3 regions of the Streptomyces sp. NPDC059248 genome follow, and region 2 is predicted to be linked to each of the others. Evidence: predicted binding sites of a transcription regulator. Region 2 holds the regulator's gene; each other region holds the start of a gene.
The links. Region 2 encodes HrcA, which represses chaperone genes, less so after heat shock. Its sites were predicted from a motif close to TTNGCACTCNGNNNNNCNGAGTGCNAA; they were not measured.

Region 1: a site for HrcA is predicted at 4,433-4,459, ahead of groES (co-chaperone GroES). Genes of this name have one in related genera too.
Region 3: a site for HrcA is predicted at 5,698-5,724, ahead of groL (chaperonin GroEL). Genes of this name have one in related genera too.

What each region holds. Positions count from the first base shown of each region.
Region 1 covers NZ_JBHYZV010000023.1:17,372-24,540, reverse strand. Annotated here, with positions in the region: gene ACFXG1_RS12365 (RNA polymerase sigma factor) at 1-568, shown strand, start outside; gene ACFXG1_RS12360 (hypothetical protein) at 1,025-1,675, shown strand; gene ACFXG1_RS12355 (SAM-dependent methyltransferase) at 1,689-2,939, opposite strand; gene ACFXG1_RS12350 (polysaccharide deacetylase family protein) at 3,100-4,059, shown strand; gene ACFXG1_RS12345 (hypothetical protein) at 4,056-4,352, shown strand; gene groES (co-chaperone GroES) at 4,606-4,914, shown strand; gene groL (chaperonin GroEL) at 5,032-6,654, shown strand; gene ACFXG1_RS12330 (hydroxyacid dehydrogenase) at 7,084-7,169, opposite strand, start outside.
Region 2 covers NZ_JBHYZV010000024.1:2,141-9,309, forward strand. Annotated here, with positions in the region: gene ACFXG1_RS12780 (AMP-dependent synthetase/ligase) at 1-71, shown strand, start outside; gene hemW (radical SAM family heme chaperone HemW) at 214-1,455, shown strand; gene ACFXG1_RS12790 (DUF3097 domain-containing protein) at 1,538-2,356, opposite strand; gene ACFXG1_RS12795 (MBL fold metallo-hydrolase) at 2,366-3,088, opposite strand; gene hrcA (heat-inducible transcriptional repressor HrcA) at 3,329-4,354, shown strand; gene dnaJ (molecular chaperone DnaJ) at 4,355-5,491, shown strand; gene ACFXG1_RS12810 (nitronate monooxygenase) at 5,602-6,717, shown strand; gene ACFXG1_RS12815 (16S rRNA (uracil(1498)-N(3))-methyltransferase) at 6,714-7,169, shown strand, end outside.
Region 3 covers NZ_JBHYZV010000004.1:125,413-132,581, reverse strand. Annotated here, with positions in the region: gene ACFXG1_RS03345 (trehalose-6-phosphate synthase) at 1-1,173, opposite strand, end outside; gene ACFXG1_RS03340 (hypothetical protein) at 1,204-1,647, opposite strand; gene ACFXG1_RS03335 (glucosyl-3-phosphoglycerate synthase) at 1,686-2,636, opposite strand; SAM riboswitch class I at 2,847-3,038, shown strand; gene thrC (threonine synthase) at 3,056-4,390, shown strand; gene ACFXG1_RS03325 (MoaD/ThiS family protein) at 4,531-4,809, shown strand; gene ACFXG1_RS03320 (cold-shock protein) at 5,289-5,492, shown strand; gene groL (chaperonin GroEL) at 5,891-7,169, shown strand, end outside.

The DNA.
Region 1 (7,169 bases), on a different contig from region 2:
CGAGGCCGAGGTCCACGGACTCGCCGCCCTGCTGGAGATCCAGGCGTCCCGGATTCCGGCCAGGACCGGGCCCGGCGGTGCGCCGGTCCTCATCGCCGACCAGAACCGGGCCCGCTGGGACCGGCGTCTGATCCGGCGCGGATACGCCGCCCTCGACCGCGCGGGCGCCACCGGTACGGCCCCGGGGCCCTACACCCTCCAGGCCGCGATCGCCGCGTGTCACGCCCGTGCCGTGCGGTACGAGGACACCGACTGGGCCATGATCGCCGCGCTGTACGAGCGGCTCGCCGCCGTCGCGCCGTCCCCGGTGGTGGAGGTCAACCGGGCCGTCGCCGTCGGCATGGCGTACGGGCCCGAGGCCGGGCTCGCGGTGGTCGACGCGGTCGCCGACGACCCCGGGCTGCGGGAGTACCACCCGCTGCCGAGCGTACGGGGCGACCTGCTGGCCCGCCTCGGCCGCACGGACGAGGCACACGCGGAGTTCCGCCGCGCGGCGGCCCTGGCCCGCAACGACCGCGAACGCGCGCTGCTTCTGGCGCGGGCGGCGGCGACGCGCCGTGGGGCCTGACGAGGAGATCCGGGTGCGGTTTGGTGGGTGGCTGGTCGCGCAGTTCCTCGCGCCCCTGGATGCTGTGGTTCACGTCTCTTGTCGGGCTCGGGCCCTTGTGCGTGGTCTTGTCGGCTGGGCGTTGCTCCGGGACTCTGCGGGTTGCTTGTGCGGCGCGGGTTGGTCGGTCGACTCCGGGGTTACCTCCTCGCCATCGGCGGAACCCGGGCCCTCGGAAACACTGACCGCTGCACCCCGCCGACGGCTGCGGGGGCAACCCCGCATCCGCCCTCCCCACGCACACGAACATGCACCCCCCAGCCCGAGATCATTGAGAGGCGCCCCGCCCGGAGATGTTTTTAGGGGCGCGAGGAACTGCGCGACAAGCCCACCACCGGGCTGCGGGCCGACGAACACCCGTGGGCGCCGGATGCGTCCGGTACTGGCCGTGGCCACGGGTAGAGGTAACCTCCGCGCATGTCTGCGCTGCCTTCTCCGCCACCTGAACCGGGCGACATATCCCCCTGGCCGGACCGCCGCGCCCTGCTCGACGAGCGTCGGCGCGTTCTCGGACAGCTGGTTCGCAAGTCGGTCGGCCCGGCCCGGCTGGCCGGTCTGGTCATCGTGGTGGCGGCGTTCGAAGCGGGCTGGGCGCTCGTCGGCGTCGGGCTCCACTCCGTCGACGACACCGTGGACGGCTTCAATCTCGTCTTTGCCGCGTTCGTCGGCATCGTGGGCGCGGCGATCCTCGTACCGACCCTGACCGTGGTCGCGGCGGACGCGCGCGAGGACCGGGCCGTACGGACCCTGCTGCGGTCGTGGACGGCCCTCGACCGGGATCCGCGCGGTGACGCCCGGTTCGGCCGGGGCTGGCTCAACGGGGCCTGGCTGCTGGTCTCCCTCGGCTGTCTCGTGGCCGGGCTCGTGGTGTGCGGGACGCTCTCGGGCGCCGTCGACGAGGGGCACCGCACCCCTTACTCGACCCTCGTCTACACCCTGGGCGCCGGGCTCGTCCCGGTCGTCGCCGGGCTCGCGGGGCTCGCGAACACGCTCGCCCATCTGCACTGGCTGGCCCGCGTCCTCGACCCGGTCCCGGCCGCGCGCCGCGCGGGGGGCGCCCACCGCTGAGACCGGCCCCGGCTCAGCCCGCGGCCGGCGCGGGGCGGCCGATCAGCATCGAGGGCGCGCCGTCCACCCTGGTCAGAAAGACCGTCGCCGCGTTCGGCCCGCTGGGCTTCACCTTGCGCCGTACCTCCTCGGGCTCGACCGCAGACCCCCGCTTCTTCACCGTCAGCGTCCCGACCGCGCGCTCGCGCAGCAGCGCCTTCAGCCGCTTCAGGTTGAACGGGAGCACATCGGTGATCTCGTACGCGGTGGCGGACGGCAGCGGGCGCAGCGCGTCCGACGTGACATAGGCGATCGTCTCGTCGATCAGTCCGCCGTCCGGGAGCCCGGCCGCGACCTCGGCCACCAGATGGGCCCGGATGACCGCGCCGTCCGGCTCGTACAGATAGCGGCCCACGGGACGCACCGGGGGATTCGGCAGCCCGCGCCCGGTCAGCGTGTACGCCTCCGTACCGTCGCCGGACAGCAGGGTCGCGGCGACGGTCCCCGGGGCCGGGTCGCCGGTGCCGCGCCACAGCACGGCCTCCTTCACATCGCCCTCGTACGAGATCCACTCGGCCGCGAAGTCGTCGGGGATCAGCTCGTGCGGCACACCCGGCGCGATCTTGAGGGCGGCGACCGGGCGGCGGCGGGCCGCGTCGAGCGCCCAGGACAGCGGGGGCGAGTACGCCTCCGGGTCGAAGACCCGGCCCCGGCCGCCCCGGCGCGCGGGGTCGGTGAACACGGCGTCGTACGGCTCGGTGTCGATCTCCGTGACGTCCGCGCACCGCACCTCGACGAGGTCGGCCAGGTCCAGCGCCTCGGCGTTGGCCCGGACCACGGCGGCGGTCAGCGGGTCGCGGTCCACGGCCAGCACCCGGATGCCCGCCCGGGCCAGGGCGATCGCGTCGCCGCCGATACCGCTGCACAGATCCGCCACGGAGCGCACCCCGAGGGCGGCGAGCCGGGCGGCCCGGTGGGCGGCGACCGGGGCGCGGGTGGCCTGCTCGACGCCGTTCGGGGTGAAGAACATGCGATACGCGTCCGCCGCGCCGAACTTGGCGACCGCCCGCCGCCGCAGCCCGGCCTGGGCCAGCGCCGCCGAGACCAGCTCGGCCGGATGGTCGCGGCGCAGCCGGGTCGCCAGCGCCAGCTCGCCGGCCGGGTCGTAGTCGCGTACCGCGTCGAGCAGGGCACGGCCCTCGGGCGAGAGCAAAACGGCGAGGGGCGCCGGAAGGCCGGACGGCGAAGCGGTGGGGGAGGCGGAGGCGTCGTTCACCCGGCCCATTGTGAGCCAGTTGTGGGCCAGGAGGGTCACTGTCCACAGGTGACGGCGGTGTCGTACGGATCCGGTGGGGGGCGGGCTGCCAGGATGCAGCGCCATGCGGCTAGTACGACAAAACGGAAAGATGGCTGGAATGGTCCACAATGCGGGCAGAGGTGAGGAGATGGCTTCCGGCGGCGCACGGCGGCGGGCCCCGGCCCCGCGCGGAACCCGGATCGCGGTCGCGCTGCTCGCCTGCGCGCTCGGCGCGGGCTGCACCGTACCCGGCCCGCAGGGGCACGGCGGAGCGCCGCCCCACTCCGGGGCCCAGGCGGAGGAGTCCCAGCTTGAGCGGGCGGAGAAGGACGCCCAGCGGGCCGGGCCCGCCGGATCGCGCGCCGACTACGTGGACCAGGTGGAGAAGGTCCAGAAGGCCCGCGCGGTCGCGGCCCGGAAGTGGGGGCTCGCACAGACCCCGCTGCCCGCGCCCCAGCCGCCCGCGACCAAACCCCTGATCAACACCCGTCAGGGGTTCGAGGTCGAGGGCGGGGCGGCCCTGCCGCCGGTCTTCACCACCGTCCCGGTGAAGGAGAAGATCGTCTTTCTGACGGTCGACGACGGGGCCGAGAAGGACCCCGACTTCCTCCGGATGATGAGCGATCTGAAGATCCCGTACAGCGCCTTCCTGAGCGACTACGTGATCAACGACGACTACGGCTACTTCCGGCGCATGCAGGACGCGGGCGTCGAACTGCACAATCACACCCTCAACCACCGCTATATGCCCGGCCTCTCCTACGAGGACCAGCGACAGGAGATCTGCGGTCAGCAGGACAGCCTCCAGCGGCTGTACGGGAAGCGCCCGCCGCTGTTCCGGCCGCCGTACGGCAACTACAACCGGGACACCCTGAAGGCCGCGCAGACCTGCGGGGTCAAGGCGGTGCCGCTCTGGGCCGCCGAGGCGTTCCCGGACCATATGGAGTGGCGGGAGTGGGACCGGGATCTGCACCCCGGCGACATCGTCCTGACCCACTTCCGGGGCGCCGGCGACTGGAAGGGCACCATGCCCGACATGGTGCGCCAGGTCATGAAGACGATCACCGAGAAGGGGTACGCCGTCGCCCGGCTGGAGGACTACGTGTGAGGCGGATCGCGGCCGCCGTCCTGGCCGCGGGGGCGCTGCTCGGCTCCGCCGGGTGCGCCTCCCCGGCCGTGGACCCCATCGAACGGCTCGGCCGCCGGGCGGTGGACCCGGGCGGGGGCGAGAGGGCCGACGCCGCCGGGACCGGTGCCGCGGGCGCCCCCGGGCGCGAAGGAGCGCGCGCCCCGGTACGCAACCCCGCTTCCCCCGCGCCGACCCCTTCCGGCGCGGCTCCCGCCTTCCCGGCCTTTCCGGCGCCCGCCGAGGCCGCCGGCCGGCTGCTGGACCGGCTCTGAAAGCACCCCGGCGCGCGCCGGTTCGGCCGGGCGCATCGGGCGTGCGCCCGGCGCGCCGTGTTCCGCCACGGGCGGACGAATTGGCACTCCGCTTGACCGAGTGCTAATCGCGGTCATAGTCTCGGCTCTGGCACTCCCCGAGGGAGAGTGCCAACACAGCGACAGGCAGGTCCGGCACCCGCGACGACGGATCGACCTGGTCGCCACCTCAGACAGTTAACCCCGTGAGATCTCCGAAGGGGGAGGTCGGATCGTGACGACCGCCAGCTCCAAGGTTGCCATCAAGCCGCTCGAGGACCGCATCGTGGTCCAGCCGCTCGACGCCGAGCAGACCACGGCCTCCGGCCTGGTCATCCCGGACACCGCGAAGGAGAAGCCCCAGGAGGGCGCCGTCCTCGCCGTTGGTCCGGGCCGCTTCGAGAACGGCGAGCGCCTGCCGCTCGACGTCAAGGTCGGCGACGTCGTGCTCTACAGCAAGTACGGCGGCACCGAGGTGAAGTACAACGGTGACGAGTACCTCGTGCTCTCGGCTCGCGACGTGCTCGCGATCATCGAGAAGTAAGCCGAGCCGTCTCCGCTTGTTCTTGATCCGCGCCCCTGGCCCCCGCTGACTTTCCTGAACGGGCGCTGGGGGCGCGGCTTTTTCGCAGACTTTTCAGAAGAGGACTGAAACGCTCCCATGGCGAAGATCCTGAAGTTCGACGAAGACGCCCGTCGCGCCCTTGAGCGCGGCGTCAACAAGCTTGCCGACACCGTGAAGGTGACGATCGGCCCCCGTGGCCGCAACGTCGTCATCGACAAGAAGTTCGGCGCTCCCACCATCACCAACGACGGTGTCACGATCGCCCGCGAGGTCGAGCTCGACGACCCGTACGAGAACCTGGGCGCCCAGCTCCTCAAGGAGGTGGCGACCAAGACCAACGACATCGCGGGTGACGGCACCACCACCGCCACCGTGCTGGCCCAGGCGCTGGTCCGCGAGGGTCTGCGCAACGTCGCCGCCGGCGCGTCCCCGGCCGCCCTGAAGAAGGGCATCGACGCCGCGGTCAAGGCCGTCTCCGACGAGCTGCTCGCCACCGCCCGTCCGATCGAGGACAAGTCCGACATCGCCGCCGTGGCCGGGCTCTCCGCCCAGGACTCGCAGGTCGGCGAGCTCATCGGCGAGGCGATGGACAAGGTCGGCAAGGACGGTGTCATCACCGTCGAGGAGTCCAACACCTTCGGTCTGGAGCTGGACTTCACCGAGGGCATGGCCTTCGACAAGGGCTACCTCTCGCCGTACATGGTGAGCGACCAGGAGCGGATGGAGGCCGTCCTGGAGGACCCGTACATCCTGATCAACCAGGGCAAGATCACCTCCATCCAGGACCTGCTGCCGCTGCTGGAGAAGGTCATCCAGGCCGGTGGCTCCAAGCCGCTGCTGATCATCGCCGAGGATGTCGAGGGCGAGGCGCTCTCCACCCTCGTCGTCAACAAGATCCGCGGCACGTTCAACGCCGTCGCGGTCAAGGCCCCCGGCTTCGGCGACCGCCGCAAGGCGATGCTGCAGGACATGGCCACCCTCACCGGTGCCACCGTCGTCGCCGAGGAGGTCGGCCTCAAGCTCGACCAGGCCGGTCTGGACGTGCTGGGCTCCGCCCGCCGCGTGACCATCACCAAGGACGACACCACCATCGTCGACGGTGGCGGCAGCTCCGAGGACGTCACCGGCCGGGTCGCCCAGATCAAGGCCGAGATCGAGTCCACGGATTCCGACTGGGACCGCGAGAAGCTCCAGGAGCGCCTCGCGAAGCTGGCCGGAGGTGTGTGCGTGATCCGTGTCGGCGCCGCCACCGAGGTGGAGCTGAAGGAGAAGAAGCACCGTCTGGAGGACGCCATCTCCGCGACCCGCGCCGCGGTCGAGGAGGGCATCGTCTCCGGTGGTGGCTCCGCGCTGGTCCACGCCGCCAAGGTGCTCGACGGCGACCTGGGCAAGCAGGGCGACGAGGCCACCGGTGTCTCCGTGGTCCGCCGCGCCGCGGTCGAGCCGCTGCGCTGGATCGCCGAGAACGCCGGCCTCGAGGGCTACGTCATCGTCTCCAAGGTCCGCGAGCTGGAGGCCGGCCACGGCTACAACGCCGCCACCGGCGAGTACGTGGACATGGTGAAGGCCGGCGTCATCGACCCGGTCAAGGTCACCCGCTCCGCCCTGGAGAACGCCGCCTCCATCGCGTCCCTGCTGCTCACGACCGAGACCCTGGTCGTCGAGAAGAAGGAAGAGGAGCCGGCGGACGCGGGCCACGGCCACGGCCACTCCCACTGACACCGTCCCGTACGTCAGGACACCCCGCGCCGAGCCCGGCGCCCCCACTCAGGGGGCGCCGGGCTCGACCCGTTCCGCGTCCACCGACGTGTGACGGCTGCATGTTCGTGTGCGTGGGGAGGGCGGATGCGGGGTTGCCCCCGCAGCCGTCGGCGGGATGCAGCGGTCAGCGTTTCCGAGGGCCCGGGTTCCGCCGATGGCGAGGAGGTAACCCCGGAGTCGACCGACCAACCCGCGCCACACAAGCAACCCGCAGAGTCCTGGAGCAACGCTCACCCGACAAGACACACCAAGGGCCCCGCACCCCACACAGCACGTGAACCACAACATCCAGGGGCGCGAGGAACTGCGCGACCAGCCACAGACGGCGCGCGGTCGGCACACATGGCCTGCCCACCACACAGCTCGCCGCTCCGGCGCAAGGCCCCGTTACGCCGAGCGCGTCAGGGACTCCGGTGTCACCGGCTCGGTGAACGGGCGCCCATCGGCCCACCGCTCCAGTTCGTCCAGTGCCG
Region 2 (7,169 bases):
AGCGCCCCGCCGTCGAGCACGAGTTCCAGCACCTGGTCGACGAGATGTACGCGGGCCAGCGCGAGGCGTGACGAAGGGCGGGCCCCGGGCATCCCGGGGCCCGCGCCCTCCGACCCCTTCGGCGCAGGTCGGAGGGGCTTTCGAGGCCGGCCCGACGGCGGGTGCCGGGAGGTTGTCCACAGGGCGCAGTGAGCCGGGCGGAAGTACCGGACAATGGGGGGTATGCCTTCCGTACTGCCCGACGGGGTGCCGGTGCCCGACGACGGGTCGCTCCCCGCCTCCGCGCTCGACGGGGCCGCCGAGCGGCCCCTCGCCTTCTATCTGCACGTGCCGTACTGCGCCACCCGCTGCGGGTACTGCGACTTCAACACCTACACGGCGACCGAGCTGCGCGGATCGGGCGGGGTGCTGGCGTCCCGCGACAACTACGCGGAGACGGTCGCCGAGGAGATCCGGCTGGCCCGCAAGATCCTCGGCGACGACCCGCGTCCCGTGCGGACCGTGTTCGTCGGCGGCGGGACACCCACCCTGCTCGCCGCCGCCGACCTCGTCGCGATGCTCGACACGGTCCGGACCGAGTTCGGCTTCGCGGACGGCGCCGAGATCACCACGGAGGCGAACCCGGACTCCGTCGACCCCGCCTACCTCGCCGAACTGCGGGCCGGCGGCTTCAACCGGATCTCGTTCGGGATGCAGAGCGCCCGGCAGCACGTGCTGCGCGTCCTGGACCGCAGCCACACCCCCGGCCGGCCCGAGGCCTGTGTCGCCGAGGCCCGCGCCGCCGGGTTCGAGCATGTGAACCTCGACCTCATCTACGGCACCCCCGGCGAATCCGACGACGACTGGCGGGCGTCCCTGGAGGCGGCCGTCGGCGCGGGACCCGACCATGTGTCGGCCTACGCCCTGATCGTGGAGGAGGGCACCCGGCTGGCGAGCCGGATCCGCCGCGGCGAGGTGCCGATGACGGACGACGACGTCCACGCCGACCGCTATCTGATAGCCGACGAACTGCTCGGCGCCGCGGGCTACGACTGGTACGAGGTGTCGAACTGGGCCACCACCGAAGCGGGCCGCTGCCTCCACAACGAGCTGTACTGGCGCGGCGCCGACTGGTGGGGCGCGGGCCCCGGGGCCCACAGCCATGTCGGCGGGGTCCGCTGGTGGAACGTGAAGCACCCGGGCGCTTACGCGGCGGCCATCGCCGAAGGCCGCTCCCCGGGCGCGGGCCGCGAGCTGCTCACCCCGGAGGACCGCCGGGTCGAGCGGATCCTGCTCGAACTCCGCCTCCGCGAGGGCGTCCCCCTGTCCCTGCTGCGCCCGGCGGGCCTGCGCGCCGCGACCCGGTCCCTGACGGACGGCCTGCTGGAGCCGGGCCCGTACGAGGAGGGCCGCGCGGTCCTGACCCTGCGGGGCCGCCTGCTCGCGGACGGGGTGGTCCGGGACCTGGTCGACTGACCCCGCCGCCCCCGGGGGCCGCCGCCAGCCAGGCACCCGCGCCCGGCGCCCGGCCCGGCACCCGCGCCCCGGGTGCCGCGGACTACTCCGGGGGCGCCGTGACGAAGTCGATCAGCTCCTCGACCCGGCCCAGCAGCTCCGGCTCCAGGTCCTTGTAGGAGTGGACCCGGGAGAGGATGTGGCGCCAGGCCGCGCCCGTGTCGGGGGGCCAGCCCAGCGACCGGCAGACGCCCGTCTTCCAGTCCTGGCCGCGCGGGACCCGGGGCCAGGCCGGGATCCCCACCGACGACGGCTTCACCGCGCCCCATACATCGATATACGGATGCCCCACCACCAGCACCTGCGGATCCGTCACCGACGCCGCGATCCGCGACTCCTTCGAGCCGGGCACGAGATGGTCCACCAGGACCCCCAGCCGGGCGTCGGGACCGGGGGCGAACCCGTCGACGATCGCGGGCAGATCGTCGATCCCCGCCAGATACTCCACCACCACCCCCTCGATCCGCAGATCGTCCCCCCACACCCGTTCCACCAGCTCGGCGTCGTGCCGGCCCTCCACATAGATCCGGCCCGCCCGCGCCACCCGCGCCCGGGACCCCGGGACGGCCACCGAACCCGAGGCGGTACGCGCCGGACGCGCCGGAGCTCCCGCCCCCGGGCGCACCAGCGTCACCACCCGCCCGTCCAGCAGAAAGCCGCGCGGCGCCAGCGGGAACACCCGGTGTTTGCCGAACCGGTCCTCCAGCGTCACCGTCCCCGCCTCGCACGCCACCACCGCCCCGCAGAATCCGGTGGCCACCTCCTCCACCACCAGATCGGGGTCCGAGGAGTCCGCGGGCACCTCGGGAACCGGCGCCGACTTCTTCCACGGCGGGGTCAGATCAGGGCTGTAGCTGCGCATTCGCCGACGCTACGACACGCCGAACCGGTCCGCCAGCACAGCGCGCTGCGCCCGGACGAACGCCGCGTCCACCACGGCCCCGTGCCCCGGTACGTACACCGCGTCCGCCCCGCCCAGCGCCAGCAGCCGGTCCAGCGCCCCGGGCCAGCAGGCACCGACCGCGTCCGGGCCCGCCTGCGGTTCGTCCGACTCCTCCACCAGGTCCCCGCAGAACATCACCCCAGGGTCGCCGGGGACCCAGACCACCAGATCGTGCCCGGTGTGCCCCGGGCCCGCGTTCACCAGCACCACCCGCCGCCCGCCGAGGTCCAGCGCCCGTTCGTCCGTCACCGTGTGCCCCGGCACCACCAGGGCCCGCGCCGACCGGGCGGCCTCCTCCCGCGGCACCCCGAACCGCACCGCGTCCTCGTGCAGCACCTCCCGCTCCGCCCGCAGCAGCGCCGCCACCCCCGCCGCCCCGAAGACCTCGGCGCCGGGGAACGCCGCCGTCCCCATCACATGGTCGAAATGGGGATGGCCGAGCGCGATATGCGTCACCCGGCGACCGCCCAGCAGCGCCTCGGCCTGCGCCCGCAGCTCCGCGCCCTCCGCCAGCGTCGAGCCCGTGTCGTACAGCAGGGCGCCGTCGCGGCCCGCGATCAGCCCGCAGGTCGCGTCCCACCCCGGCAGCCTGCGACGGCCCACCCCCGGGGCCAGCCGTTCCCACCCGTGGTCTTCCCAACCGATGTCCATACCGGGACGCTATCGCCACGATCACGGGCGAAGCGGTCGGTGGTGGCGCGGTAGCGTGGTCGGTCACCTTGCTACGGCCGTACCGGGCGGCCGTACACTGGCACGAAGAAAACTTGGCACTCGGGCACGTGGAGTGCCAGGCGAACCACCGGGGAACACTTCCGGGACCACCAGACAGGCGGACGAGCGGCCCCGGCCGCTCCTTCGAGCAGCCGGACGACGCAGTTGGAGGTGGGCGCGATGCTCAGCGAACGCAGACTCGAGGTCTTGCGCGCCATCGTCCAGGACTATGTCGGCACGGAGGAGCCGGTCGGCTCCAAAGCGCTCACCGAGCGCCATCGGCTCGGCGTCTCACCGGCGACCGTCCGCAACGACATGGCGGTGCTGGAGGAGGAGGGCTTCATCGCCCAGCCCCACACCAGCGCCGGACGCATCCCCACCGACAAGGGGTACCGGCTCTTCGTCGACCGTCTCGCGGGCGTCAAGCCGCTCTCCGCGGCGGAGCGGCGGGCCATCCAGAGCTTCCTCGACGGCGCCGTCGACCTCGACGACGTCGTCGGCCGTACGGTGCGGCTGCTGGCGCAGCTGACCCGCCAGGTCGCGATCGTCCAGTACCCGTCGCTGACCCGGTCCACCGTCCGCCATGTCGAGCTGCTGTCGCTGGCCCCGGCCCGGCTGATGCTCGTCCTGATCACGGACACCGGCCGGGTCGAGCAGCGCATGGTCGACTGCCCGGCGCCGTTCGGCGAGACGTCTCTCGCCGATCTGCGGGCCCGGCTCAACAGCCGGGTCGTCGGCCGCCGGTTCACCGATGTGCCCCGGCTCGTGCAGGATCTGCCGGACTCCTTCGACCCGGAGGACCGCGGCACGGTCTCCACCGTGCTCTCCACCCTCCTCGAAACCCTCGTCGAGGAGACCGAGGAGCGGCTGATGATCGGCGGTACCGCCAATCTCACCCGCTTCGGACATGATTTCCCGCTGATCATCCGGCCGGTGCTGGAGGCGTTGGAGGAGCATGTGGTGCTCCTCAAGCTCCTCGGCGAGGCCAAGGAGTCCGGCGGGATGGGCGTGACCGTGCGTATCGGTCACGAGAACGCCCATGAGGGCCTCAACGCGACGTCCGTCGTCACCGTCGGCTACGGTTCCGGCGACGAGGCGGTTGCGAAACTCGGCGTGGTCGGACCGACCCGCATGGACTACCCCGGAACGATGGGAGCGGTACGCGCAGTGGCACGTTACGTCGGACAGATCCTGGCGGAGTCGTAAGTGGCCACGGACTATTACGCCGTACTCGGCGTACGCCGCGACGCGTCCCAGGACGAGATCAAGAAGGCGTTCCGCAGGCTCGCCCGGGAACTCCATCCGGATGTGAACCCGGATCCGAAGACGCAGGAGCGGTTCAAGGAGATCAACGCCGCCTACGAGGTGTTGTCGGACCCGCAGAAGAAGCAGGTCTACGACCTCGGCGGCGATCCGCTGTCCCAGGCGGGCGGCGGCGGGGCCGGTGGCTTCGGCGCCGGTGGCTTCGGCAACTTCTCGGACATCATGGACGCTTTCTTCGGTACGGCGTCCCAGCGCGGCCCGCGTTCGCGCACCCGGCGCGGCCAGGACGCGATGATCCGGCTGGAGATCGACCTGAACGAGGCGGCGTTCGGGACGACCAAGGAGATCCAGGTCGACACCGCCGTCGTCTGCACCACCTGCTCCGGTGAGGGCGCCGCGCCCGGCACCTCGGCGCAGACCTGCGACATGTGCCGCGGACGCGGTGAGGTCTCCCAGGTCACCCGCTCTTTCCTGGGCCAGGTCATGACCTCCCGGCCCTGCCCCCAGTGCCAGGGCTTCGGCACGGTCGTCCCGACCCCCTGCCCCGAGTGCGCGGGCGACGGGCGGGTCCGTTCGCGGCGCACCCTGACGGTGAAGATCCCCGCCGGTGTCGACAACGGCACCCGGATCCAGCTCGCGGGCGAGGGCGAGGTCGGCCCCGGCGGCGGCCCCGCCGGTGATCTGTACGTCGAGATCCACGAGCTGCCGCACGCGGTGTTCCAGCGCCGCGGCGACGATCTGCACTGCACGGTCACCATCCCGATGACCGCGGGCGCCCTCGGCACCAAGGTGCCGCTGGAGACCCTCGACGGGGTGGAGGAGATCGACATCCGGCCCGGAACGCAGTCCGGCCAGTCGATCCCGCTGCACGGGCGCGGGGTGACCCATCTGCGCGGCGGCGGCCGCGGCGACCTGATCGTCCATGTCGAGGTGACGACCCCGACCAAGCTCGACCCCGAGCAGGAGCGGCTGCTGCGCGAGCTGGCCGAGCTGCGCGGCGAGGACCGGCCCCTGGGCCAGTTCCAGCCCGGTCAGCAGGGCCTGTTCTCCCGGCTGAAGGACGCGTTCAACGGCCGCTGAGCCGTCCCCGCGCACTCTTCCCGGCGTACGGAACGCCCCCGGTCCCCCTGTCGTTGTCGGGACCGGGGGCCCGTTTCGTCACGGACGTGCACAGGTGGCACGATGCCTCCATGTCCTCCCCGCCGCCTTCCGTCCTGTCCGAGCTGTCCCGGTACCCCGTGATCGCGGCCCCCATGGCCGGCGGGGCGTCGAACTCCCGGCTCGCCGCCGCCGTCTCCGCGGCGGGCGGCCTCGGGTTCCTCGCCGCCGGTTACAAGACGGCCGACGGGATGTACCAGGAGATCAAGCAGATCAGGGGAGCGACTTCCAGGCCCTTCGGTGTGAACCTCTTCATGCCGCAGCCCCGGACCTCCGACCCGAGCGCCGTCGAGGTCTACCGGCAGCAGCTCGCGGGCGAGGCGACCTGGTACGAGACTCCGCTCGGCGACCCCGAGTCCGGCCGGGACGACGGCTACGAGGCCAAGCTGGCGATCCTGCGGGACGATCCGGTGCCCGTCGTCTCGTTCACCTTCGGCTGCCCCGCCCCGGACGTCCTGGCGTCCTTCGCGCGGGCCGGGACGTACACCGTCGTCACCGTCACCACGCCCGATGAGGCCCAGGCCGCGCAGTGGGCGGGCGCGGACGCGCTCTGCGTCCAGGGCATCGAGGCGGGCGGCCACCAGGGCACCCACCGCGACGACCCGGCGAACGACGGCACCGGTATCGGACTGCTGTCGCTGATCACCCTGGTCAGGGCCGTGGTCGAGCTGCCCCTGATCGCTACCGGAGGGCTGATGCGGGGCGACCAGATCGCGGCGGTGCTGGCGGCCGGGGCGAGCGCGGCCCAGTTCGGTACGGCGTTCCTGGTCTGCCCCGAGTCCGGCGCCAACCCGCTGCACAAGCAGGCGATGACGAACCCGCTGTTCGTACGGACCGAACTGACCCGCGCCTTCACCGGCCGCCCCGCCCGCGGCCTGGCCAACCGCTTCCTGCGCGAGCACGGCCCGTACGCCCCCGCCGCCTACCCCGAGGTGCACCACCTCACCAGCGGTCTGCGCAAGGCCGCCGCCGCGGCCGGCGATCCGCAGGGCATGTCCCTGTGGGCCGGGCAGGGCCACCGGCTCGCCCGTGAGCTGCCCGCCGCCGATCTGGTGGCCACCCTGGTCGCCGAGTGGCACGAGGCGGCCGGCGCGGCCGAGCACGACGCCGCCTCCGGAGCCGTAACGGACGAGGAGGGCACCCGATGACCGCGCCCGTCTTCGTCGTCGACTCCCTCGACGGCACCGCCCCCGGCTCCGTCGTCACCCTCGAAGGGCCCGAAGGACGCCACGCCGTCTCCGTCAAGCGGCTCAGGGCCGGGGAGGACGTCGTCCTCACCGACGGTCTCGGCCGGGGCGCCGCCGGCCGGGTCCTGGGGACCGAGGGCAAGGACCGGCTCGTGGTGGAGGCCGTCGGCCTTCTCGCGGAGCCCGAGTCGTCGCCCCGGATCACAGTCGTCCAGGCCCTGCCCAAGGGCGACCGGGGCGAACTCGCCGTGGAGACCATGACCGAGACCGGCGTCGATGCGATCGTCCCCTGGTCGGCGGCCCGCTGCGTCACCCAGTGGCGGGGCGAGCGGGGCGCCAAGTCCCTGACGAAATGGCGCGCCACGGCCCGCGAGGCGGGCAAGCAGTCGCGCCGACTGCGCTTCCCGGAGGTC
Region 3 (7,169 bases), on a different contig from region 2:
GGGGATCTCCTTGGCGACCAGGTTCATGCCGTCGCGGATGGGGTTGACGAGGGCCACGTCGGCCAGCCGGTACGCGGCCAGTGACCGGGCGAAGTCGTCCTTCACATGGAGGACGACCGGCGTCCAGCCCGCCGTCCCGTACTCCTCGTTGATCGCGTCGGCGAGCCGCCGCACCTCCGCCGTGTAGTCGCGGTAGACGGCCAGATCCTGCCGGGAGGGGTAGGCGAAGGCGACATGGACGACGCGTTCATGCCATTCGGGCCGGGTCGCCAGCAGATGGCGGTAGGCCAGCAGACCGCGGACGATGTTCTTCGACAGCTCCGTGCGATCGACCCGGACGATCGTCTTCCGGTCGGCGCCGCCGATCTGCTCGCGCAGGGCCGTCATGCGTTCGTCCACGTCGGGGCGGTGGGCCCGCTCCCGGAGGAAGTCCGCGTCGGCGCCGAGGCCGTGGACCCCGATCCGGGTGCCCTTGAGGGCGTCGGGGCCCAGGACCTCCGTGACGCAGGCGGTGAAGGCGTCGGCCCAGCGGTGGGTGAGGAAGCAGGTGCGGTCGGCGCCGAGCAGGCCGCGGAGGAGTTGTTCGGCGATGTCGTCGGGGAGCAGCCGGAAGTAGTCCGGCGGGGCCCACGGGGTGTGGGAGAAGTGGCCGATCCGCAGGTCGGGGCGGAGCTCGCGGAGCATGCCGGGGACCAGGGCGAGGTGGTAGTCCTGGACGAGGACGGCCGCGCCGTCGGCGGCCTGGTCCGCGAGCGCCTCGGCGAAGGCGCGGTTGTACGTCTCGTACGCGCGCCACCGGCGCCGGAACTCCTCGTCGAAGACGGGTTCCAGGGGGGTCTGGTACAGCATGTGGTGGACAAACCAGAGCACCGAGTTCGCGATGCCGTTGTACGCGTCGGCGTGAATGGCCGGATCGATGTCCAGCATGAGGACGCCGTCCTCGGCGACGCCGCGCCGGACGGCCTCGCGGTCGCCGTCGCCGAGGGCGGAGCAGACCCAGAGGGAGTCGTCGCGGGAGCCGATGGCTGAGAGACCGGAGACGACGCCTCCGCCGCCGCGTCTCGCGTCGAGTTCACCGTCGTCGCGGAGGGTGTACGAGACGGGGCCTCGGTTGGAGGCGACGAGAACGCGGGCACGGGCGTCGGCCGGCGGGGCCGGGTGCTCGGGGACCATGTAGCGGAACCTAGCCGCGCGGACGCCGGGTCAAACGTCCGTTCGCCCGTCGTGGCGCGGTTCACGCCGTCCGCGGACCGCCGCGACGGCGACCACCCCGGCCGCGGCGACGGCTACTCCGATGCCGCCGAGCAGCCAGACGCGCTCCGGGCGCTCGGCGCGGCCGGTGGGGGCGAGCGCCGGGGCCTCGGGCACCCCGGCGGCCACGGTCCCGGGGGTGCCGGTCGCCGCGGGGGTGATCGTCGCCGCCCGGGCGGGCGCCGCGCCCGCGACCGCCGCGACGATCAGGACCAGCAGGGCGAGCAGCCCGGCGAGGCGCAGGGCCCGGCGGCGGCGCCGTGGTGGGGCGCCCCGGGTGCCGCGTCGTGCGGGGGGCCTCCGGTACGGCGTCCGCCCGTGCGGGATACGGGGGACGCGGGAGCGGCCGGGGGCGGACGACGGATACCGGGGCCGGGCGATGCGGGCATAAACCATACATAGGATATTCATCCCCGTTTGCCCGAAAGGTCGTTTTATGCGGCGCGACGCGCCGCATACTCACCGATCTCGCGCATCGGCGGACGTTCCACCGTGTCCACCGTGTGGGTCAACGGCACAAAGCCCTCCTCGCCCCGTTCGAACTGGGTCAGCGACGGCCGCACCAAATGTCCGCGCGAGAGTCGCAGTTGCGCCGTGCGGTAGATCGCCGCCGCCATCCGGCCGAGCGCCCTGCCGTCCTGGTGGCGGTGCTTGCGGGAGCCCACGTCCACCTGCGCCAGCGCGTCGAGGCCCACCGTCTGCACCGCGTCCACCAGCAGCGCCAGCTCCACCCCGTAACCCACGGGGAACGGCAGCCGCTCCAGCAGCGTGCGGCGCGCCGCGTACTCCCCGCCCAACGGCTGGACGAAGCCCGCCAGCCGGGGCCAGTGCAGATTGAGCAGCGGCCGCGCCACCAGCTCCGTGACCCGGCCGCCCTGACCCGCGGCCTCACCGAGCGGGCGGTCGTACATCGCCTTGACGAACTGCACCTCGGGGTCGGTCAGCAGCGGGCCGACGATCCCGGAGACGAAGTCCGCCGAGAAGTCCCGCAGATCGGCGTCGACGAAACAGACGATGTCACCGCGGGTGACCATGAGGGACCGCCACAGCACCTCGCCCTTGCCCGGCAGCGCCGGTATCCGGGGCAGGATCGCGTCCCGGTGCACCACCCGCGCGCCCGCCGCCGCAGCGACCTCGGCCGTCCGGTCGGTGGAGCCGGAGTCGATCACCACCAGCTCGTCGACGAGCTGCACCTTCTCCATCAGCTCCCGGCGGATGACCGTGACGATGTCACCGACCGTGGCCTCCTCGTCGAGCGCGGGCAGGACGACACTCACCGTCGGCGACGGGGTGGCCGACCGCTTCGCGGCGACCAGCCGGGACAGCGGGCGGTCCGCCGCCGACCAGGAACGCGTCGCCAGCCAGCGCTCTACCTCTTCGAGCACGTGCCCTACTCCTCAGTCGCTCGGTCTGCTCCGGCGGCCCCCGCGACCCCGTCGCGGGGGCCGGTGACCCGGGTCGTGCCTTGCCGTGTGATCCATCTCGCGGTACGGACGACTATCTCAACCCTCCGGACCTTCGGTTACAGTCTTGAACAACGCGGATGACCGTCGTATGTCGGGGTCCGCCGTTCACCACGTTCAACAATCGAATACCGCTCATCCAGAGGGGCAGAGGGATACGGCCCGTTGAAGCCCCGGCAACCCTCCAGCCGGTCTCCGTCGTCACGGCGCACACAGTGCGTACAGCGCGCAGTGCGTACAGCACGCGCGGACGCCGCGAGGCTCCCGGCTCGGGAAGGTGCCAAGTCCGTCTCATGGCGAGATGCGCCATGAGGAAGATGAGGAGAAAGGGCCTCGCCTCCATGGCTGCGCAAACCGCACCGAACACCGTCAGCACCGCGACCGCGACTGACGCGACCAGCGCCACCTCCCCCGCCACGTCCTCCGTGGACCTCGGCTCCGCCGTCGCCCTCTCCTGTCGCGAGTGCGGCGAGCGCACCCCGCTCGGCCCCGTCTTCGCCTGCGCCGCCTGTTTCGGGCCGCTGGAGGTCGCGTACGAGCTGCCGGCCGGGGACCCGGAGGCCCTGCGCAAGACGATCGAGGCCGGACCCGACAGCATCTGGCGTTACGCGCCGCTGCTGCCCGTCCCCGCCGACGTGGCCGACAAGCCCAATCTGAACCCCGGCTTCACCCGGCTGGTCAAGGCCGACCGGCTCGCCGCCGAGCTGGGCGTCACCGGTGAGCTGTATGTGAAGGACGACTCCGGCAACCCGACCCACTCCTTCAAGGACCGGGTCGTCGCGATCGCCGTCGAGGCCGCCCGCGCCTTCGGCTTCACCACCCTCTCCTGCTCCTCCACAGGCAACCTGGCCGGCGCCGTCGGCGCCGCCGCCGCCCGCGCCGGATTCCGCTCCTGCGTCTTCATCCCGCACGACCTGGAGCAGGGCAAGGTCGTCATGGCCGCCGTCTACGGCGGCGAGCTGGTCGGCATCGAGGGCACGTACGACGATGTGAACCGCTTCTGCTCCGAACTGATCGGCGACCCGATCGGCGAGGGCTGGGGCTTCACCAACGTCAATCTGCGGCCGTACTACGCCGAGGGCTCCAAGACCCTGGCGTACGAGATCTGCGAGCAGCTCGGCTGGCGGATCCCGGACCAGATCGTGATCCCGGTCGCCTCCGGATCCCAGCTCACCAAGATCGACAAGGGGCTCAAGGAGCTGATCGACCTGGGTCTGGTCGAGGACCGGCCCTACCGGATCTTCGCCGCCCAGGCCGAGGGCTGCTCGCCGGTCTCCGCCGCCTACAAGGCGGGGCACGACGTCGTACGCCCGGTGAAGCCCGACACCATCGTCAAGTCCCTCGCCATCGGCAACCCGGCCGACGGACCGTACGTCCTCGACATCGCCCGGCGCACCGGCGGCGCCGTGGAGGACGTCACCGACGAGCAGGTCGTCGACGGCATCAAGCTGCTCGCCCGAACCGAGGGCATCTTCGCCGAGACCGCGGGCGGCGTGACCGTCGGCGTGGCGAAGAAGCTGCTGGACGCGGGGGTGCTCGACCCGGCGCTGACCACCGTCGTCATCAACACCGGCGACGGACTCAAGACGCTGGACGCGGTCGCCCCGACCACCGGCCCCAGCGCCGTCATCCGGCCCAGCCTGGACGCGTTCCGCGAGGCGGGTCTCGCCCACTGACCGGCCCGGCCGTACCGTCGGCCCGTCGGTCACACGGTCGTACGGCCGGTCGGTCGAACGGCCGGCCGTACCCGCCCCGCCGCCGGGGCGCCCCGTCCCAGCCCCCCGTCCCCTCCCGCCCGAGGAAGGCACCACTCACCATGAGCGTCAACGTCCGCATCCCGACCATCCTGCGCACCTACACCGGCGGCAAGGCCGAGGTGACGGCCGACGGCGGCACCCTCGCCGAGGTCATCGCCGACCTGGAGAAGAACCACACGGGGATCTCCGCCCGCGTCCTCGACGACCAGGGCAAGCTGCGCCGCTTCGTCAATGTCTACGTCAACGACGACGACGTCCGCTTCGAGCAGGGCCTGGAGACCGCCACGCCCGACGGCGCCGGGATCTCGATCATCCCCGCCGTCGCCGGCGGCTGCTGAAACGCGCCGGACCGCGCGCCCCCGCGCTGCCACGCGCCCCCGCGCACGGTCCGTGTCATAAGCCGTAGGGCTCATGACACTCGGTAATGGGAATGGCCCCCTCCGTAAGACATCCGGAGGGGGCCATTCTGCATGGTTGAGCACGCTAGAATTGGGGAACACCCCGCAATCCGGCATCACGCGCCAGGTATGAGAATGCGCCCGGGCTCGATAAGAAGCAGCCAATGTCTGACATCAATCTGTCTCATAGGTTCCTTTTGTCCGGCCGGATTTGCCCCGTAATTCCCTGAATTCAGGCCAATTACCCGATAGTAGCCTTCCGGATTTCTCGTCCGACTGACCTGTTGCAGAGGGCAGTTGTGCAGATACATTCAGCCGCGGTCGACGCGTTCCGGCGCACACCTGTGAGGTCGGGTGAGGTCTGACCCGGGTCCGCGAGGTGCGGTCCTGTGCAAGGGCCAGTAATAGGGGAGTTAGGCATGGCTCAGGGCACCGTCAAGTGGTTCAACGCGGAGAAGGGGTACGGCTTCATCGCGGTCGACGGTGGTGCGGATGTTTTCGTCCACTACAGCGCGATTCAGATGGACGGCTATCGCACCCTGGAGGAGGGGCAGCGGGTCGAGTTCGAGATCTCGCAGGGTCAGAAGGGCCCGCAGGCCGACATGGTCAAGCTCTCGGCCTGACCGGACCTTCTCAACGCGTCCGCGTCACCGACGCACGCACTCAATATAAGGGTCCGCATCCCGCTCGCCGGGGTGCGGACCCTTGCGTTTTCCCACCCCGGCACCTTCGTCCGCCCATGGCCGGTACGCCCTCGCGCCGTCCACCGGCGCTTGCGCCCACCCCGCCGCCCGACCACCGCCCCTCGTCGACGCCCTATCGGGCGGCCTTGCACTCTCGGGGGTCGAGTGCTAATCATTGGCGTTAGCACTCTCCGGGTGAGAGTGCTACCGAAGGGCCGAGTCGGTGAGGTCAGCCGACCGTGTGGCGCATGGAGCCGCACGGCGTGGCAGGCCGTCCGTCGCGGGCGCAGACGCGGTCCGATTTGAGCTTCCCACCCAGTCCGTGGAGGACACTTCACATGGCAAAGATCATCGCGTTCGACGAGGAGGCACGGCGCGGTCTCGAGCGCGGGATGAACCAGCTCGCCGACGCCGTCAAGGTCACCCTTGGCCCCAAGGGCCGTAACGTCGTCCTCGAGAAGAAGTGGGGCGCCCCCACGATCACCAACGATGGTGTTTCCATCGCCAAGGAGATCGAGCTCGAGGACCCGTACGAGAAGATCGGCGCCGAGCTGGTCAAGGAAGTCGCCAAGAAGACGGACGACGTCGCCGGTGACGGTACGACCACGGCCACCGTGCTCGCCCAGGCGCTGGTCCGCGAGGGCCTGCGCAACGTGGCGGCCGGCGCCAACCCGATGAGCCTGAAGCGCGGCATCGAGAAGGCCGTCGAGGCCGTCTCCGGTGCCCTCCTCGAGCAGGCCAAGGATGTGGAGACCAAGGAGCAGATCGCCTCCACCGCCTCCATCTCCGCCGGCGACACCCAGATCGGCGAGCTGATCGCCGAGGCCATGGACAAGGTCGGCAAGGAAGGCGTCATCACCGTCGAGGAGTCCCAGACCTTCGGTCTGGAGCTGGAGCTCACCGAGGGTATGCGCTTCGACAAGGGCTACATCTCGGCGTACTTCGCCACCGACATGGAGCGTATGGAGGCCGTCCTCGACGACCCGTACATCCTCGTCGTCAACTCCAAGATCTCCTCGGTCAAGGACCTGCTCCCGCTGCTGGAGAAGGTCATGCAGTCCGGCAAGGCGCTGCTGATCATCGCCGAGGACGTCGAGGCCGAGGCCCTGTCGACGCTGATCGTCAACAAGATCCGCGGCACCTTCAAGTCCGTCGCCGTCAAGGCCCCGGGCTTCGGCGACCGCCGCAAGGCGATGCTGAACGACATCGCCATCCTCACCGGCGGCACGGTCGTCTCCGAGGAGGTCGGCCTCAAGCTGGAGAACGCCGGTCTCGACCTGCTGGGCCGCGCCCGCAAGGTGGTCATCACCAAGGACGAGACCACCATCGTCGACGGCGCCGGTGACAGCGACCAGGTCGCCGGTCGGGTCAACCAGATCCGTGCCGAGATCGAGAACTCCGACTCGGACTACGACCGCGAGAAGCTCCAGGAGCGTCTCGCGAAGCTGGCCGGCGGCGTGGCCGTCATCAAGGCCGGCGCCGCCACCGAGGTGGAGCTCAAGGAGCGCAAGCACCGCATCGAGGACGCCGTGCGCAACGCCAAGGCGGCCGTCGAGGAGGGCATCGTCGCCGGTGGCGGCGTGGCTCTGCTCCAGGCTTCCTCGGTCTTCGAGAAGC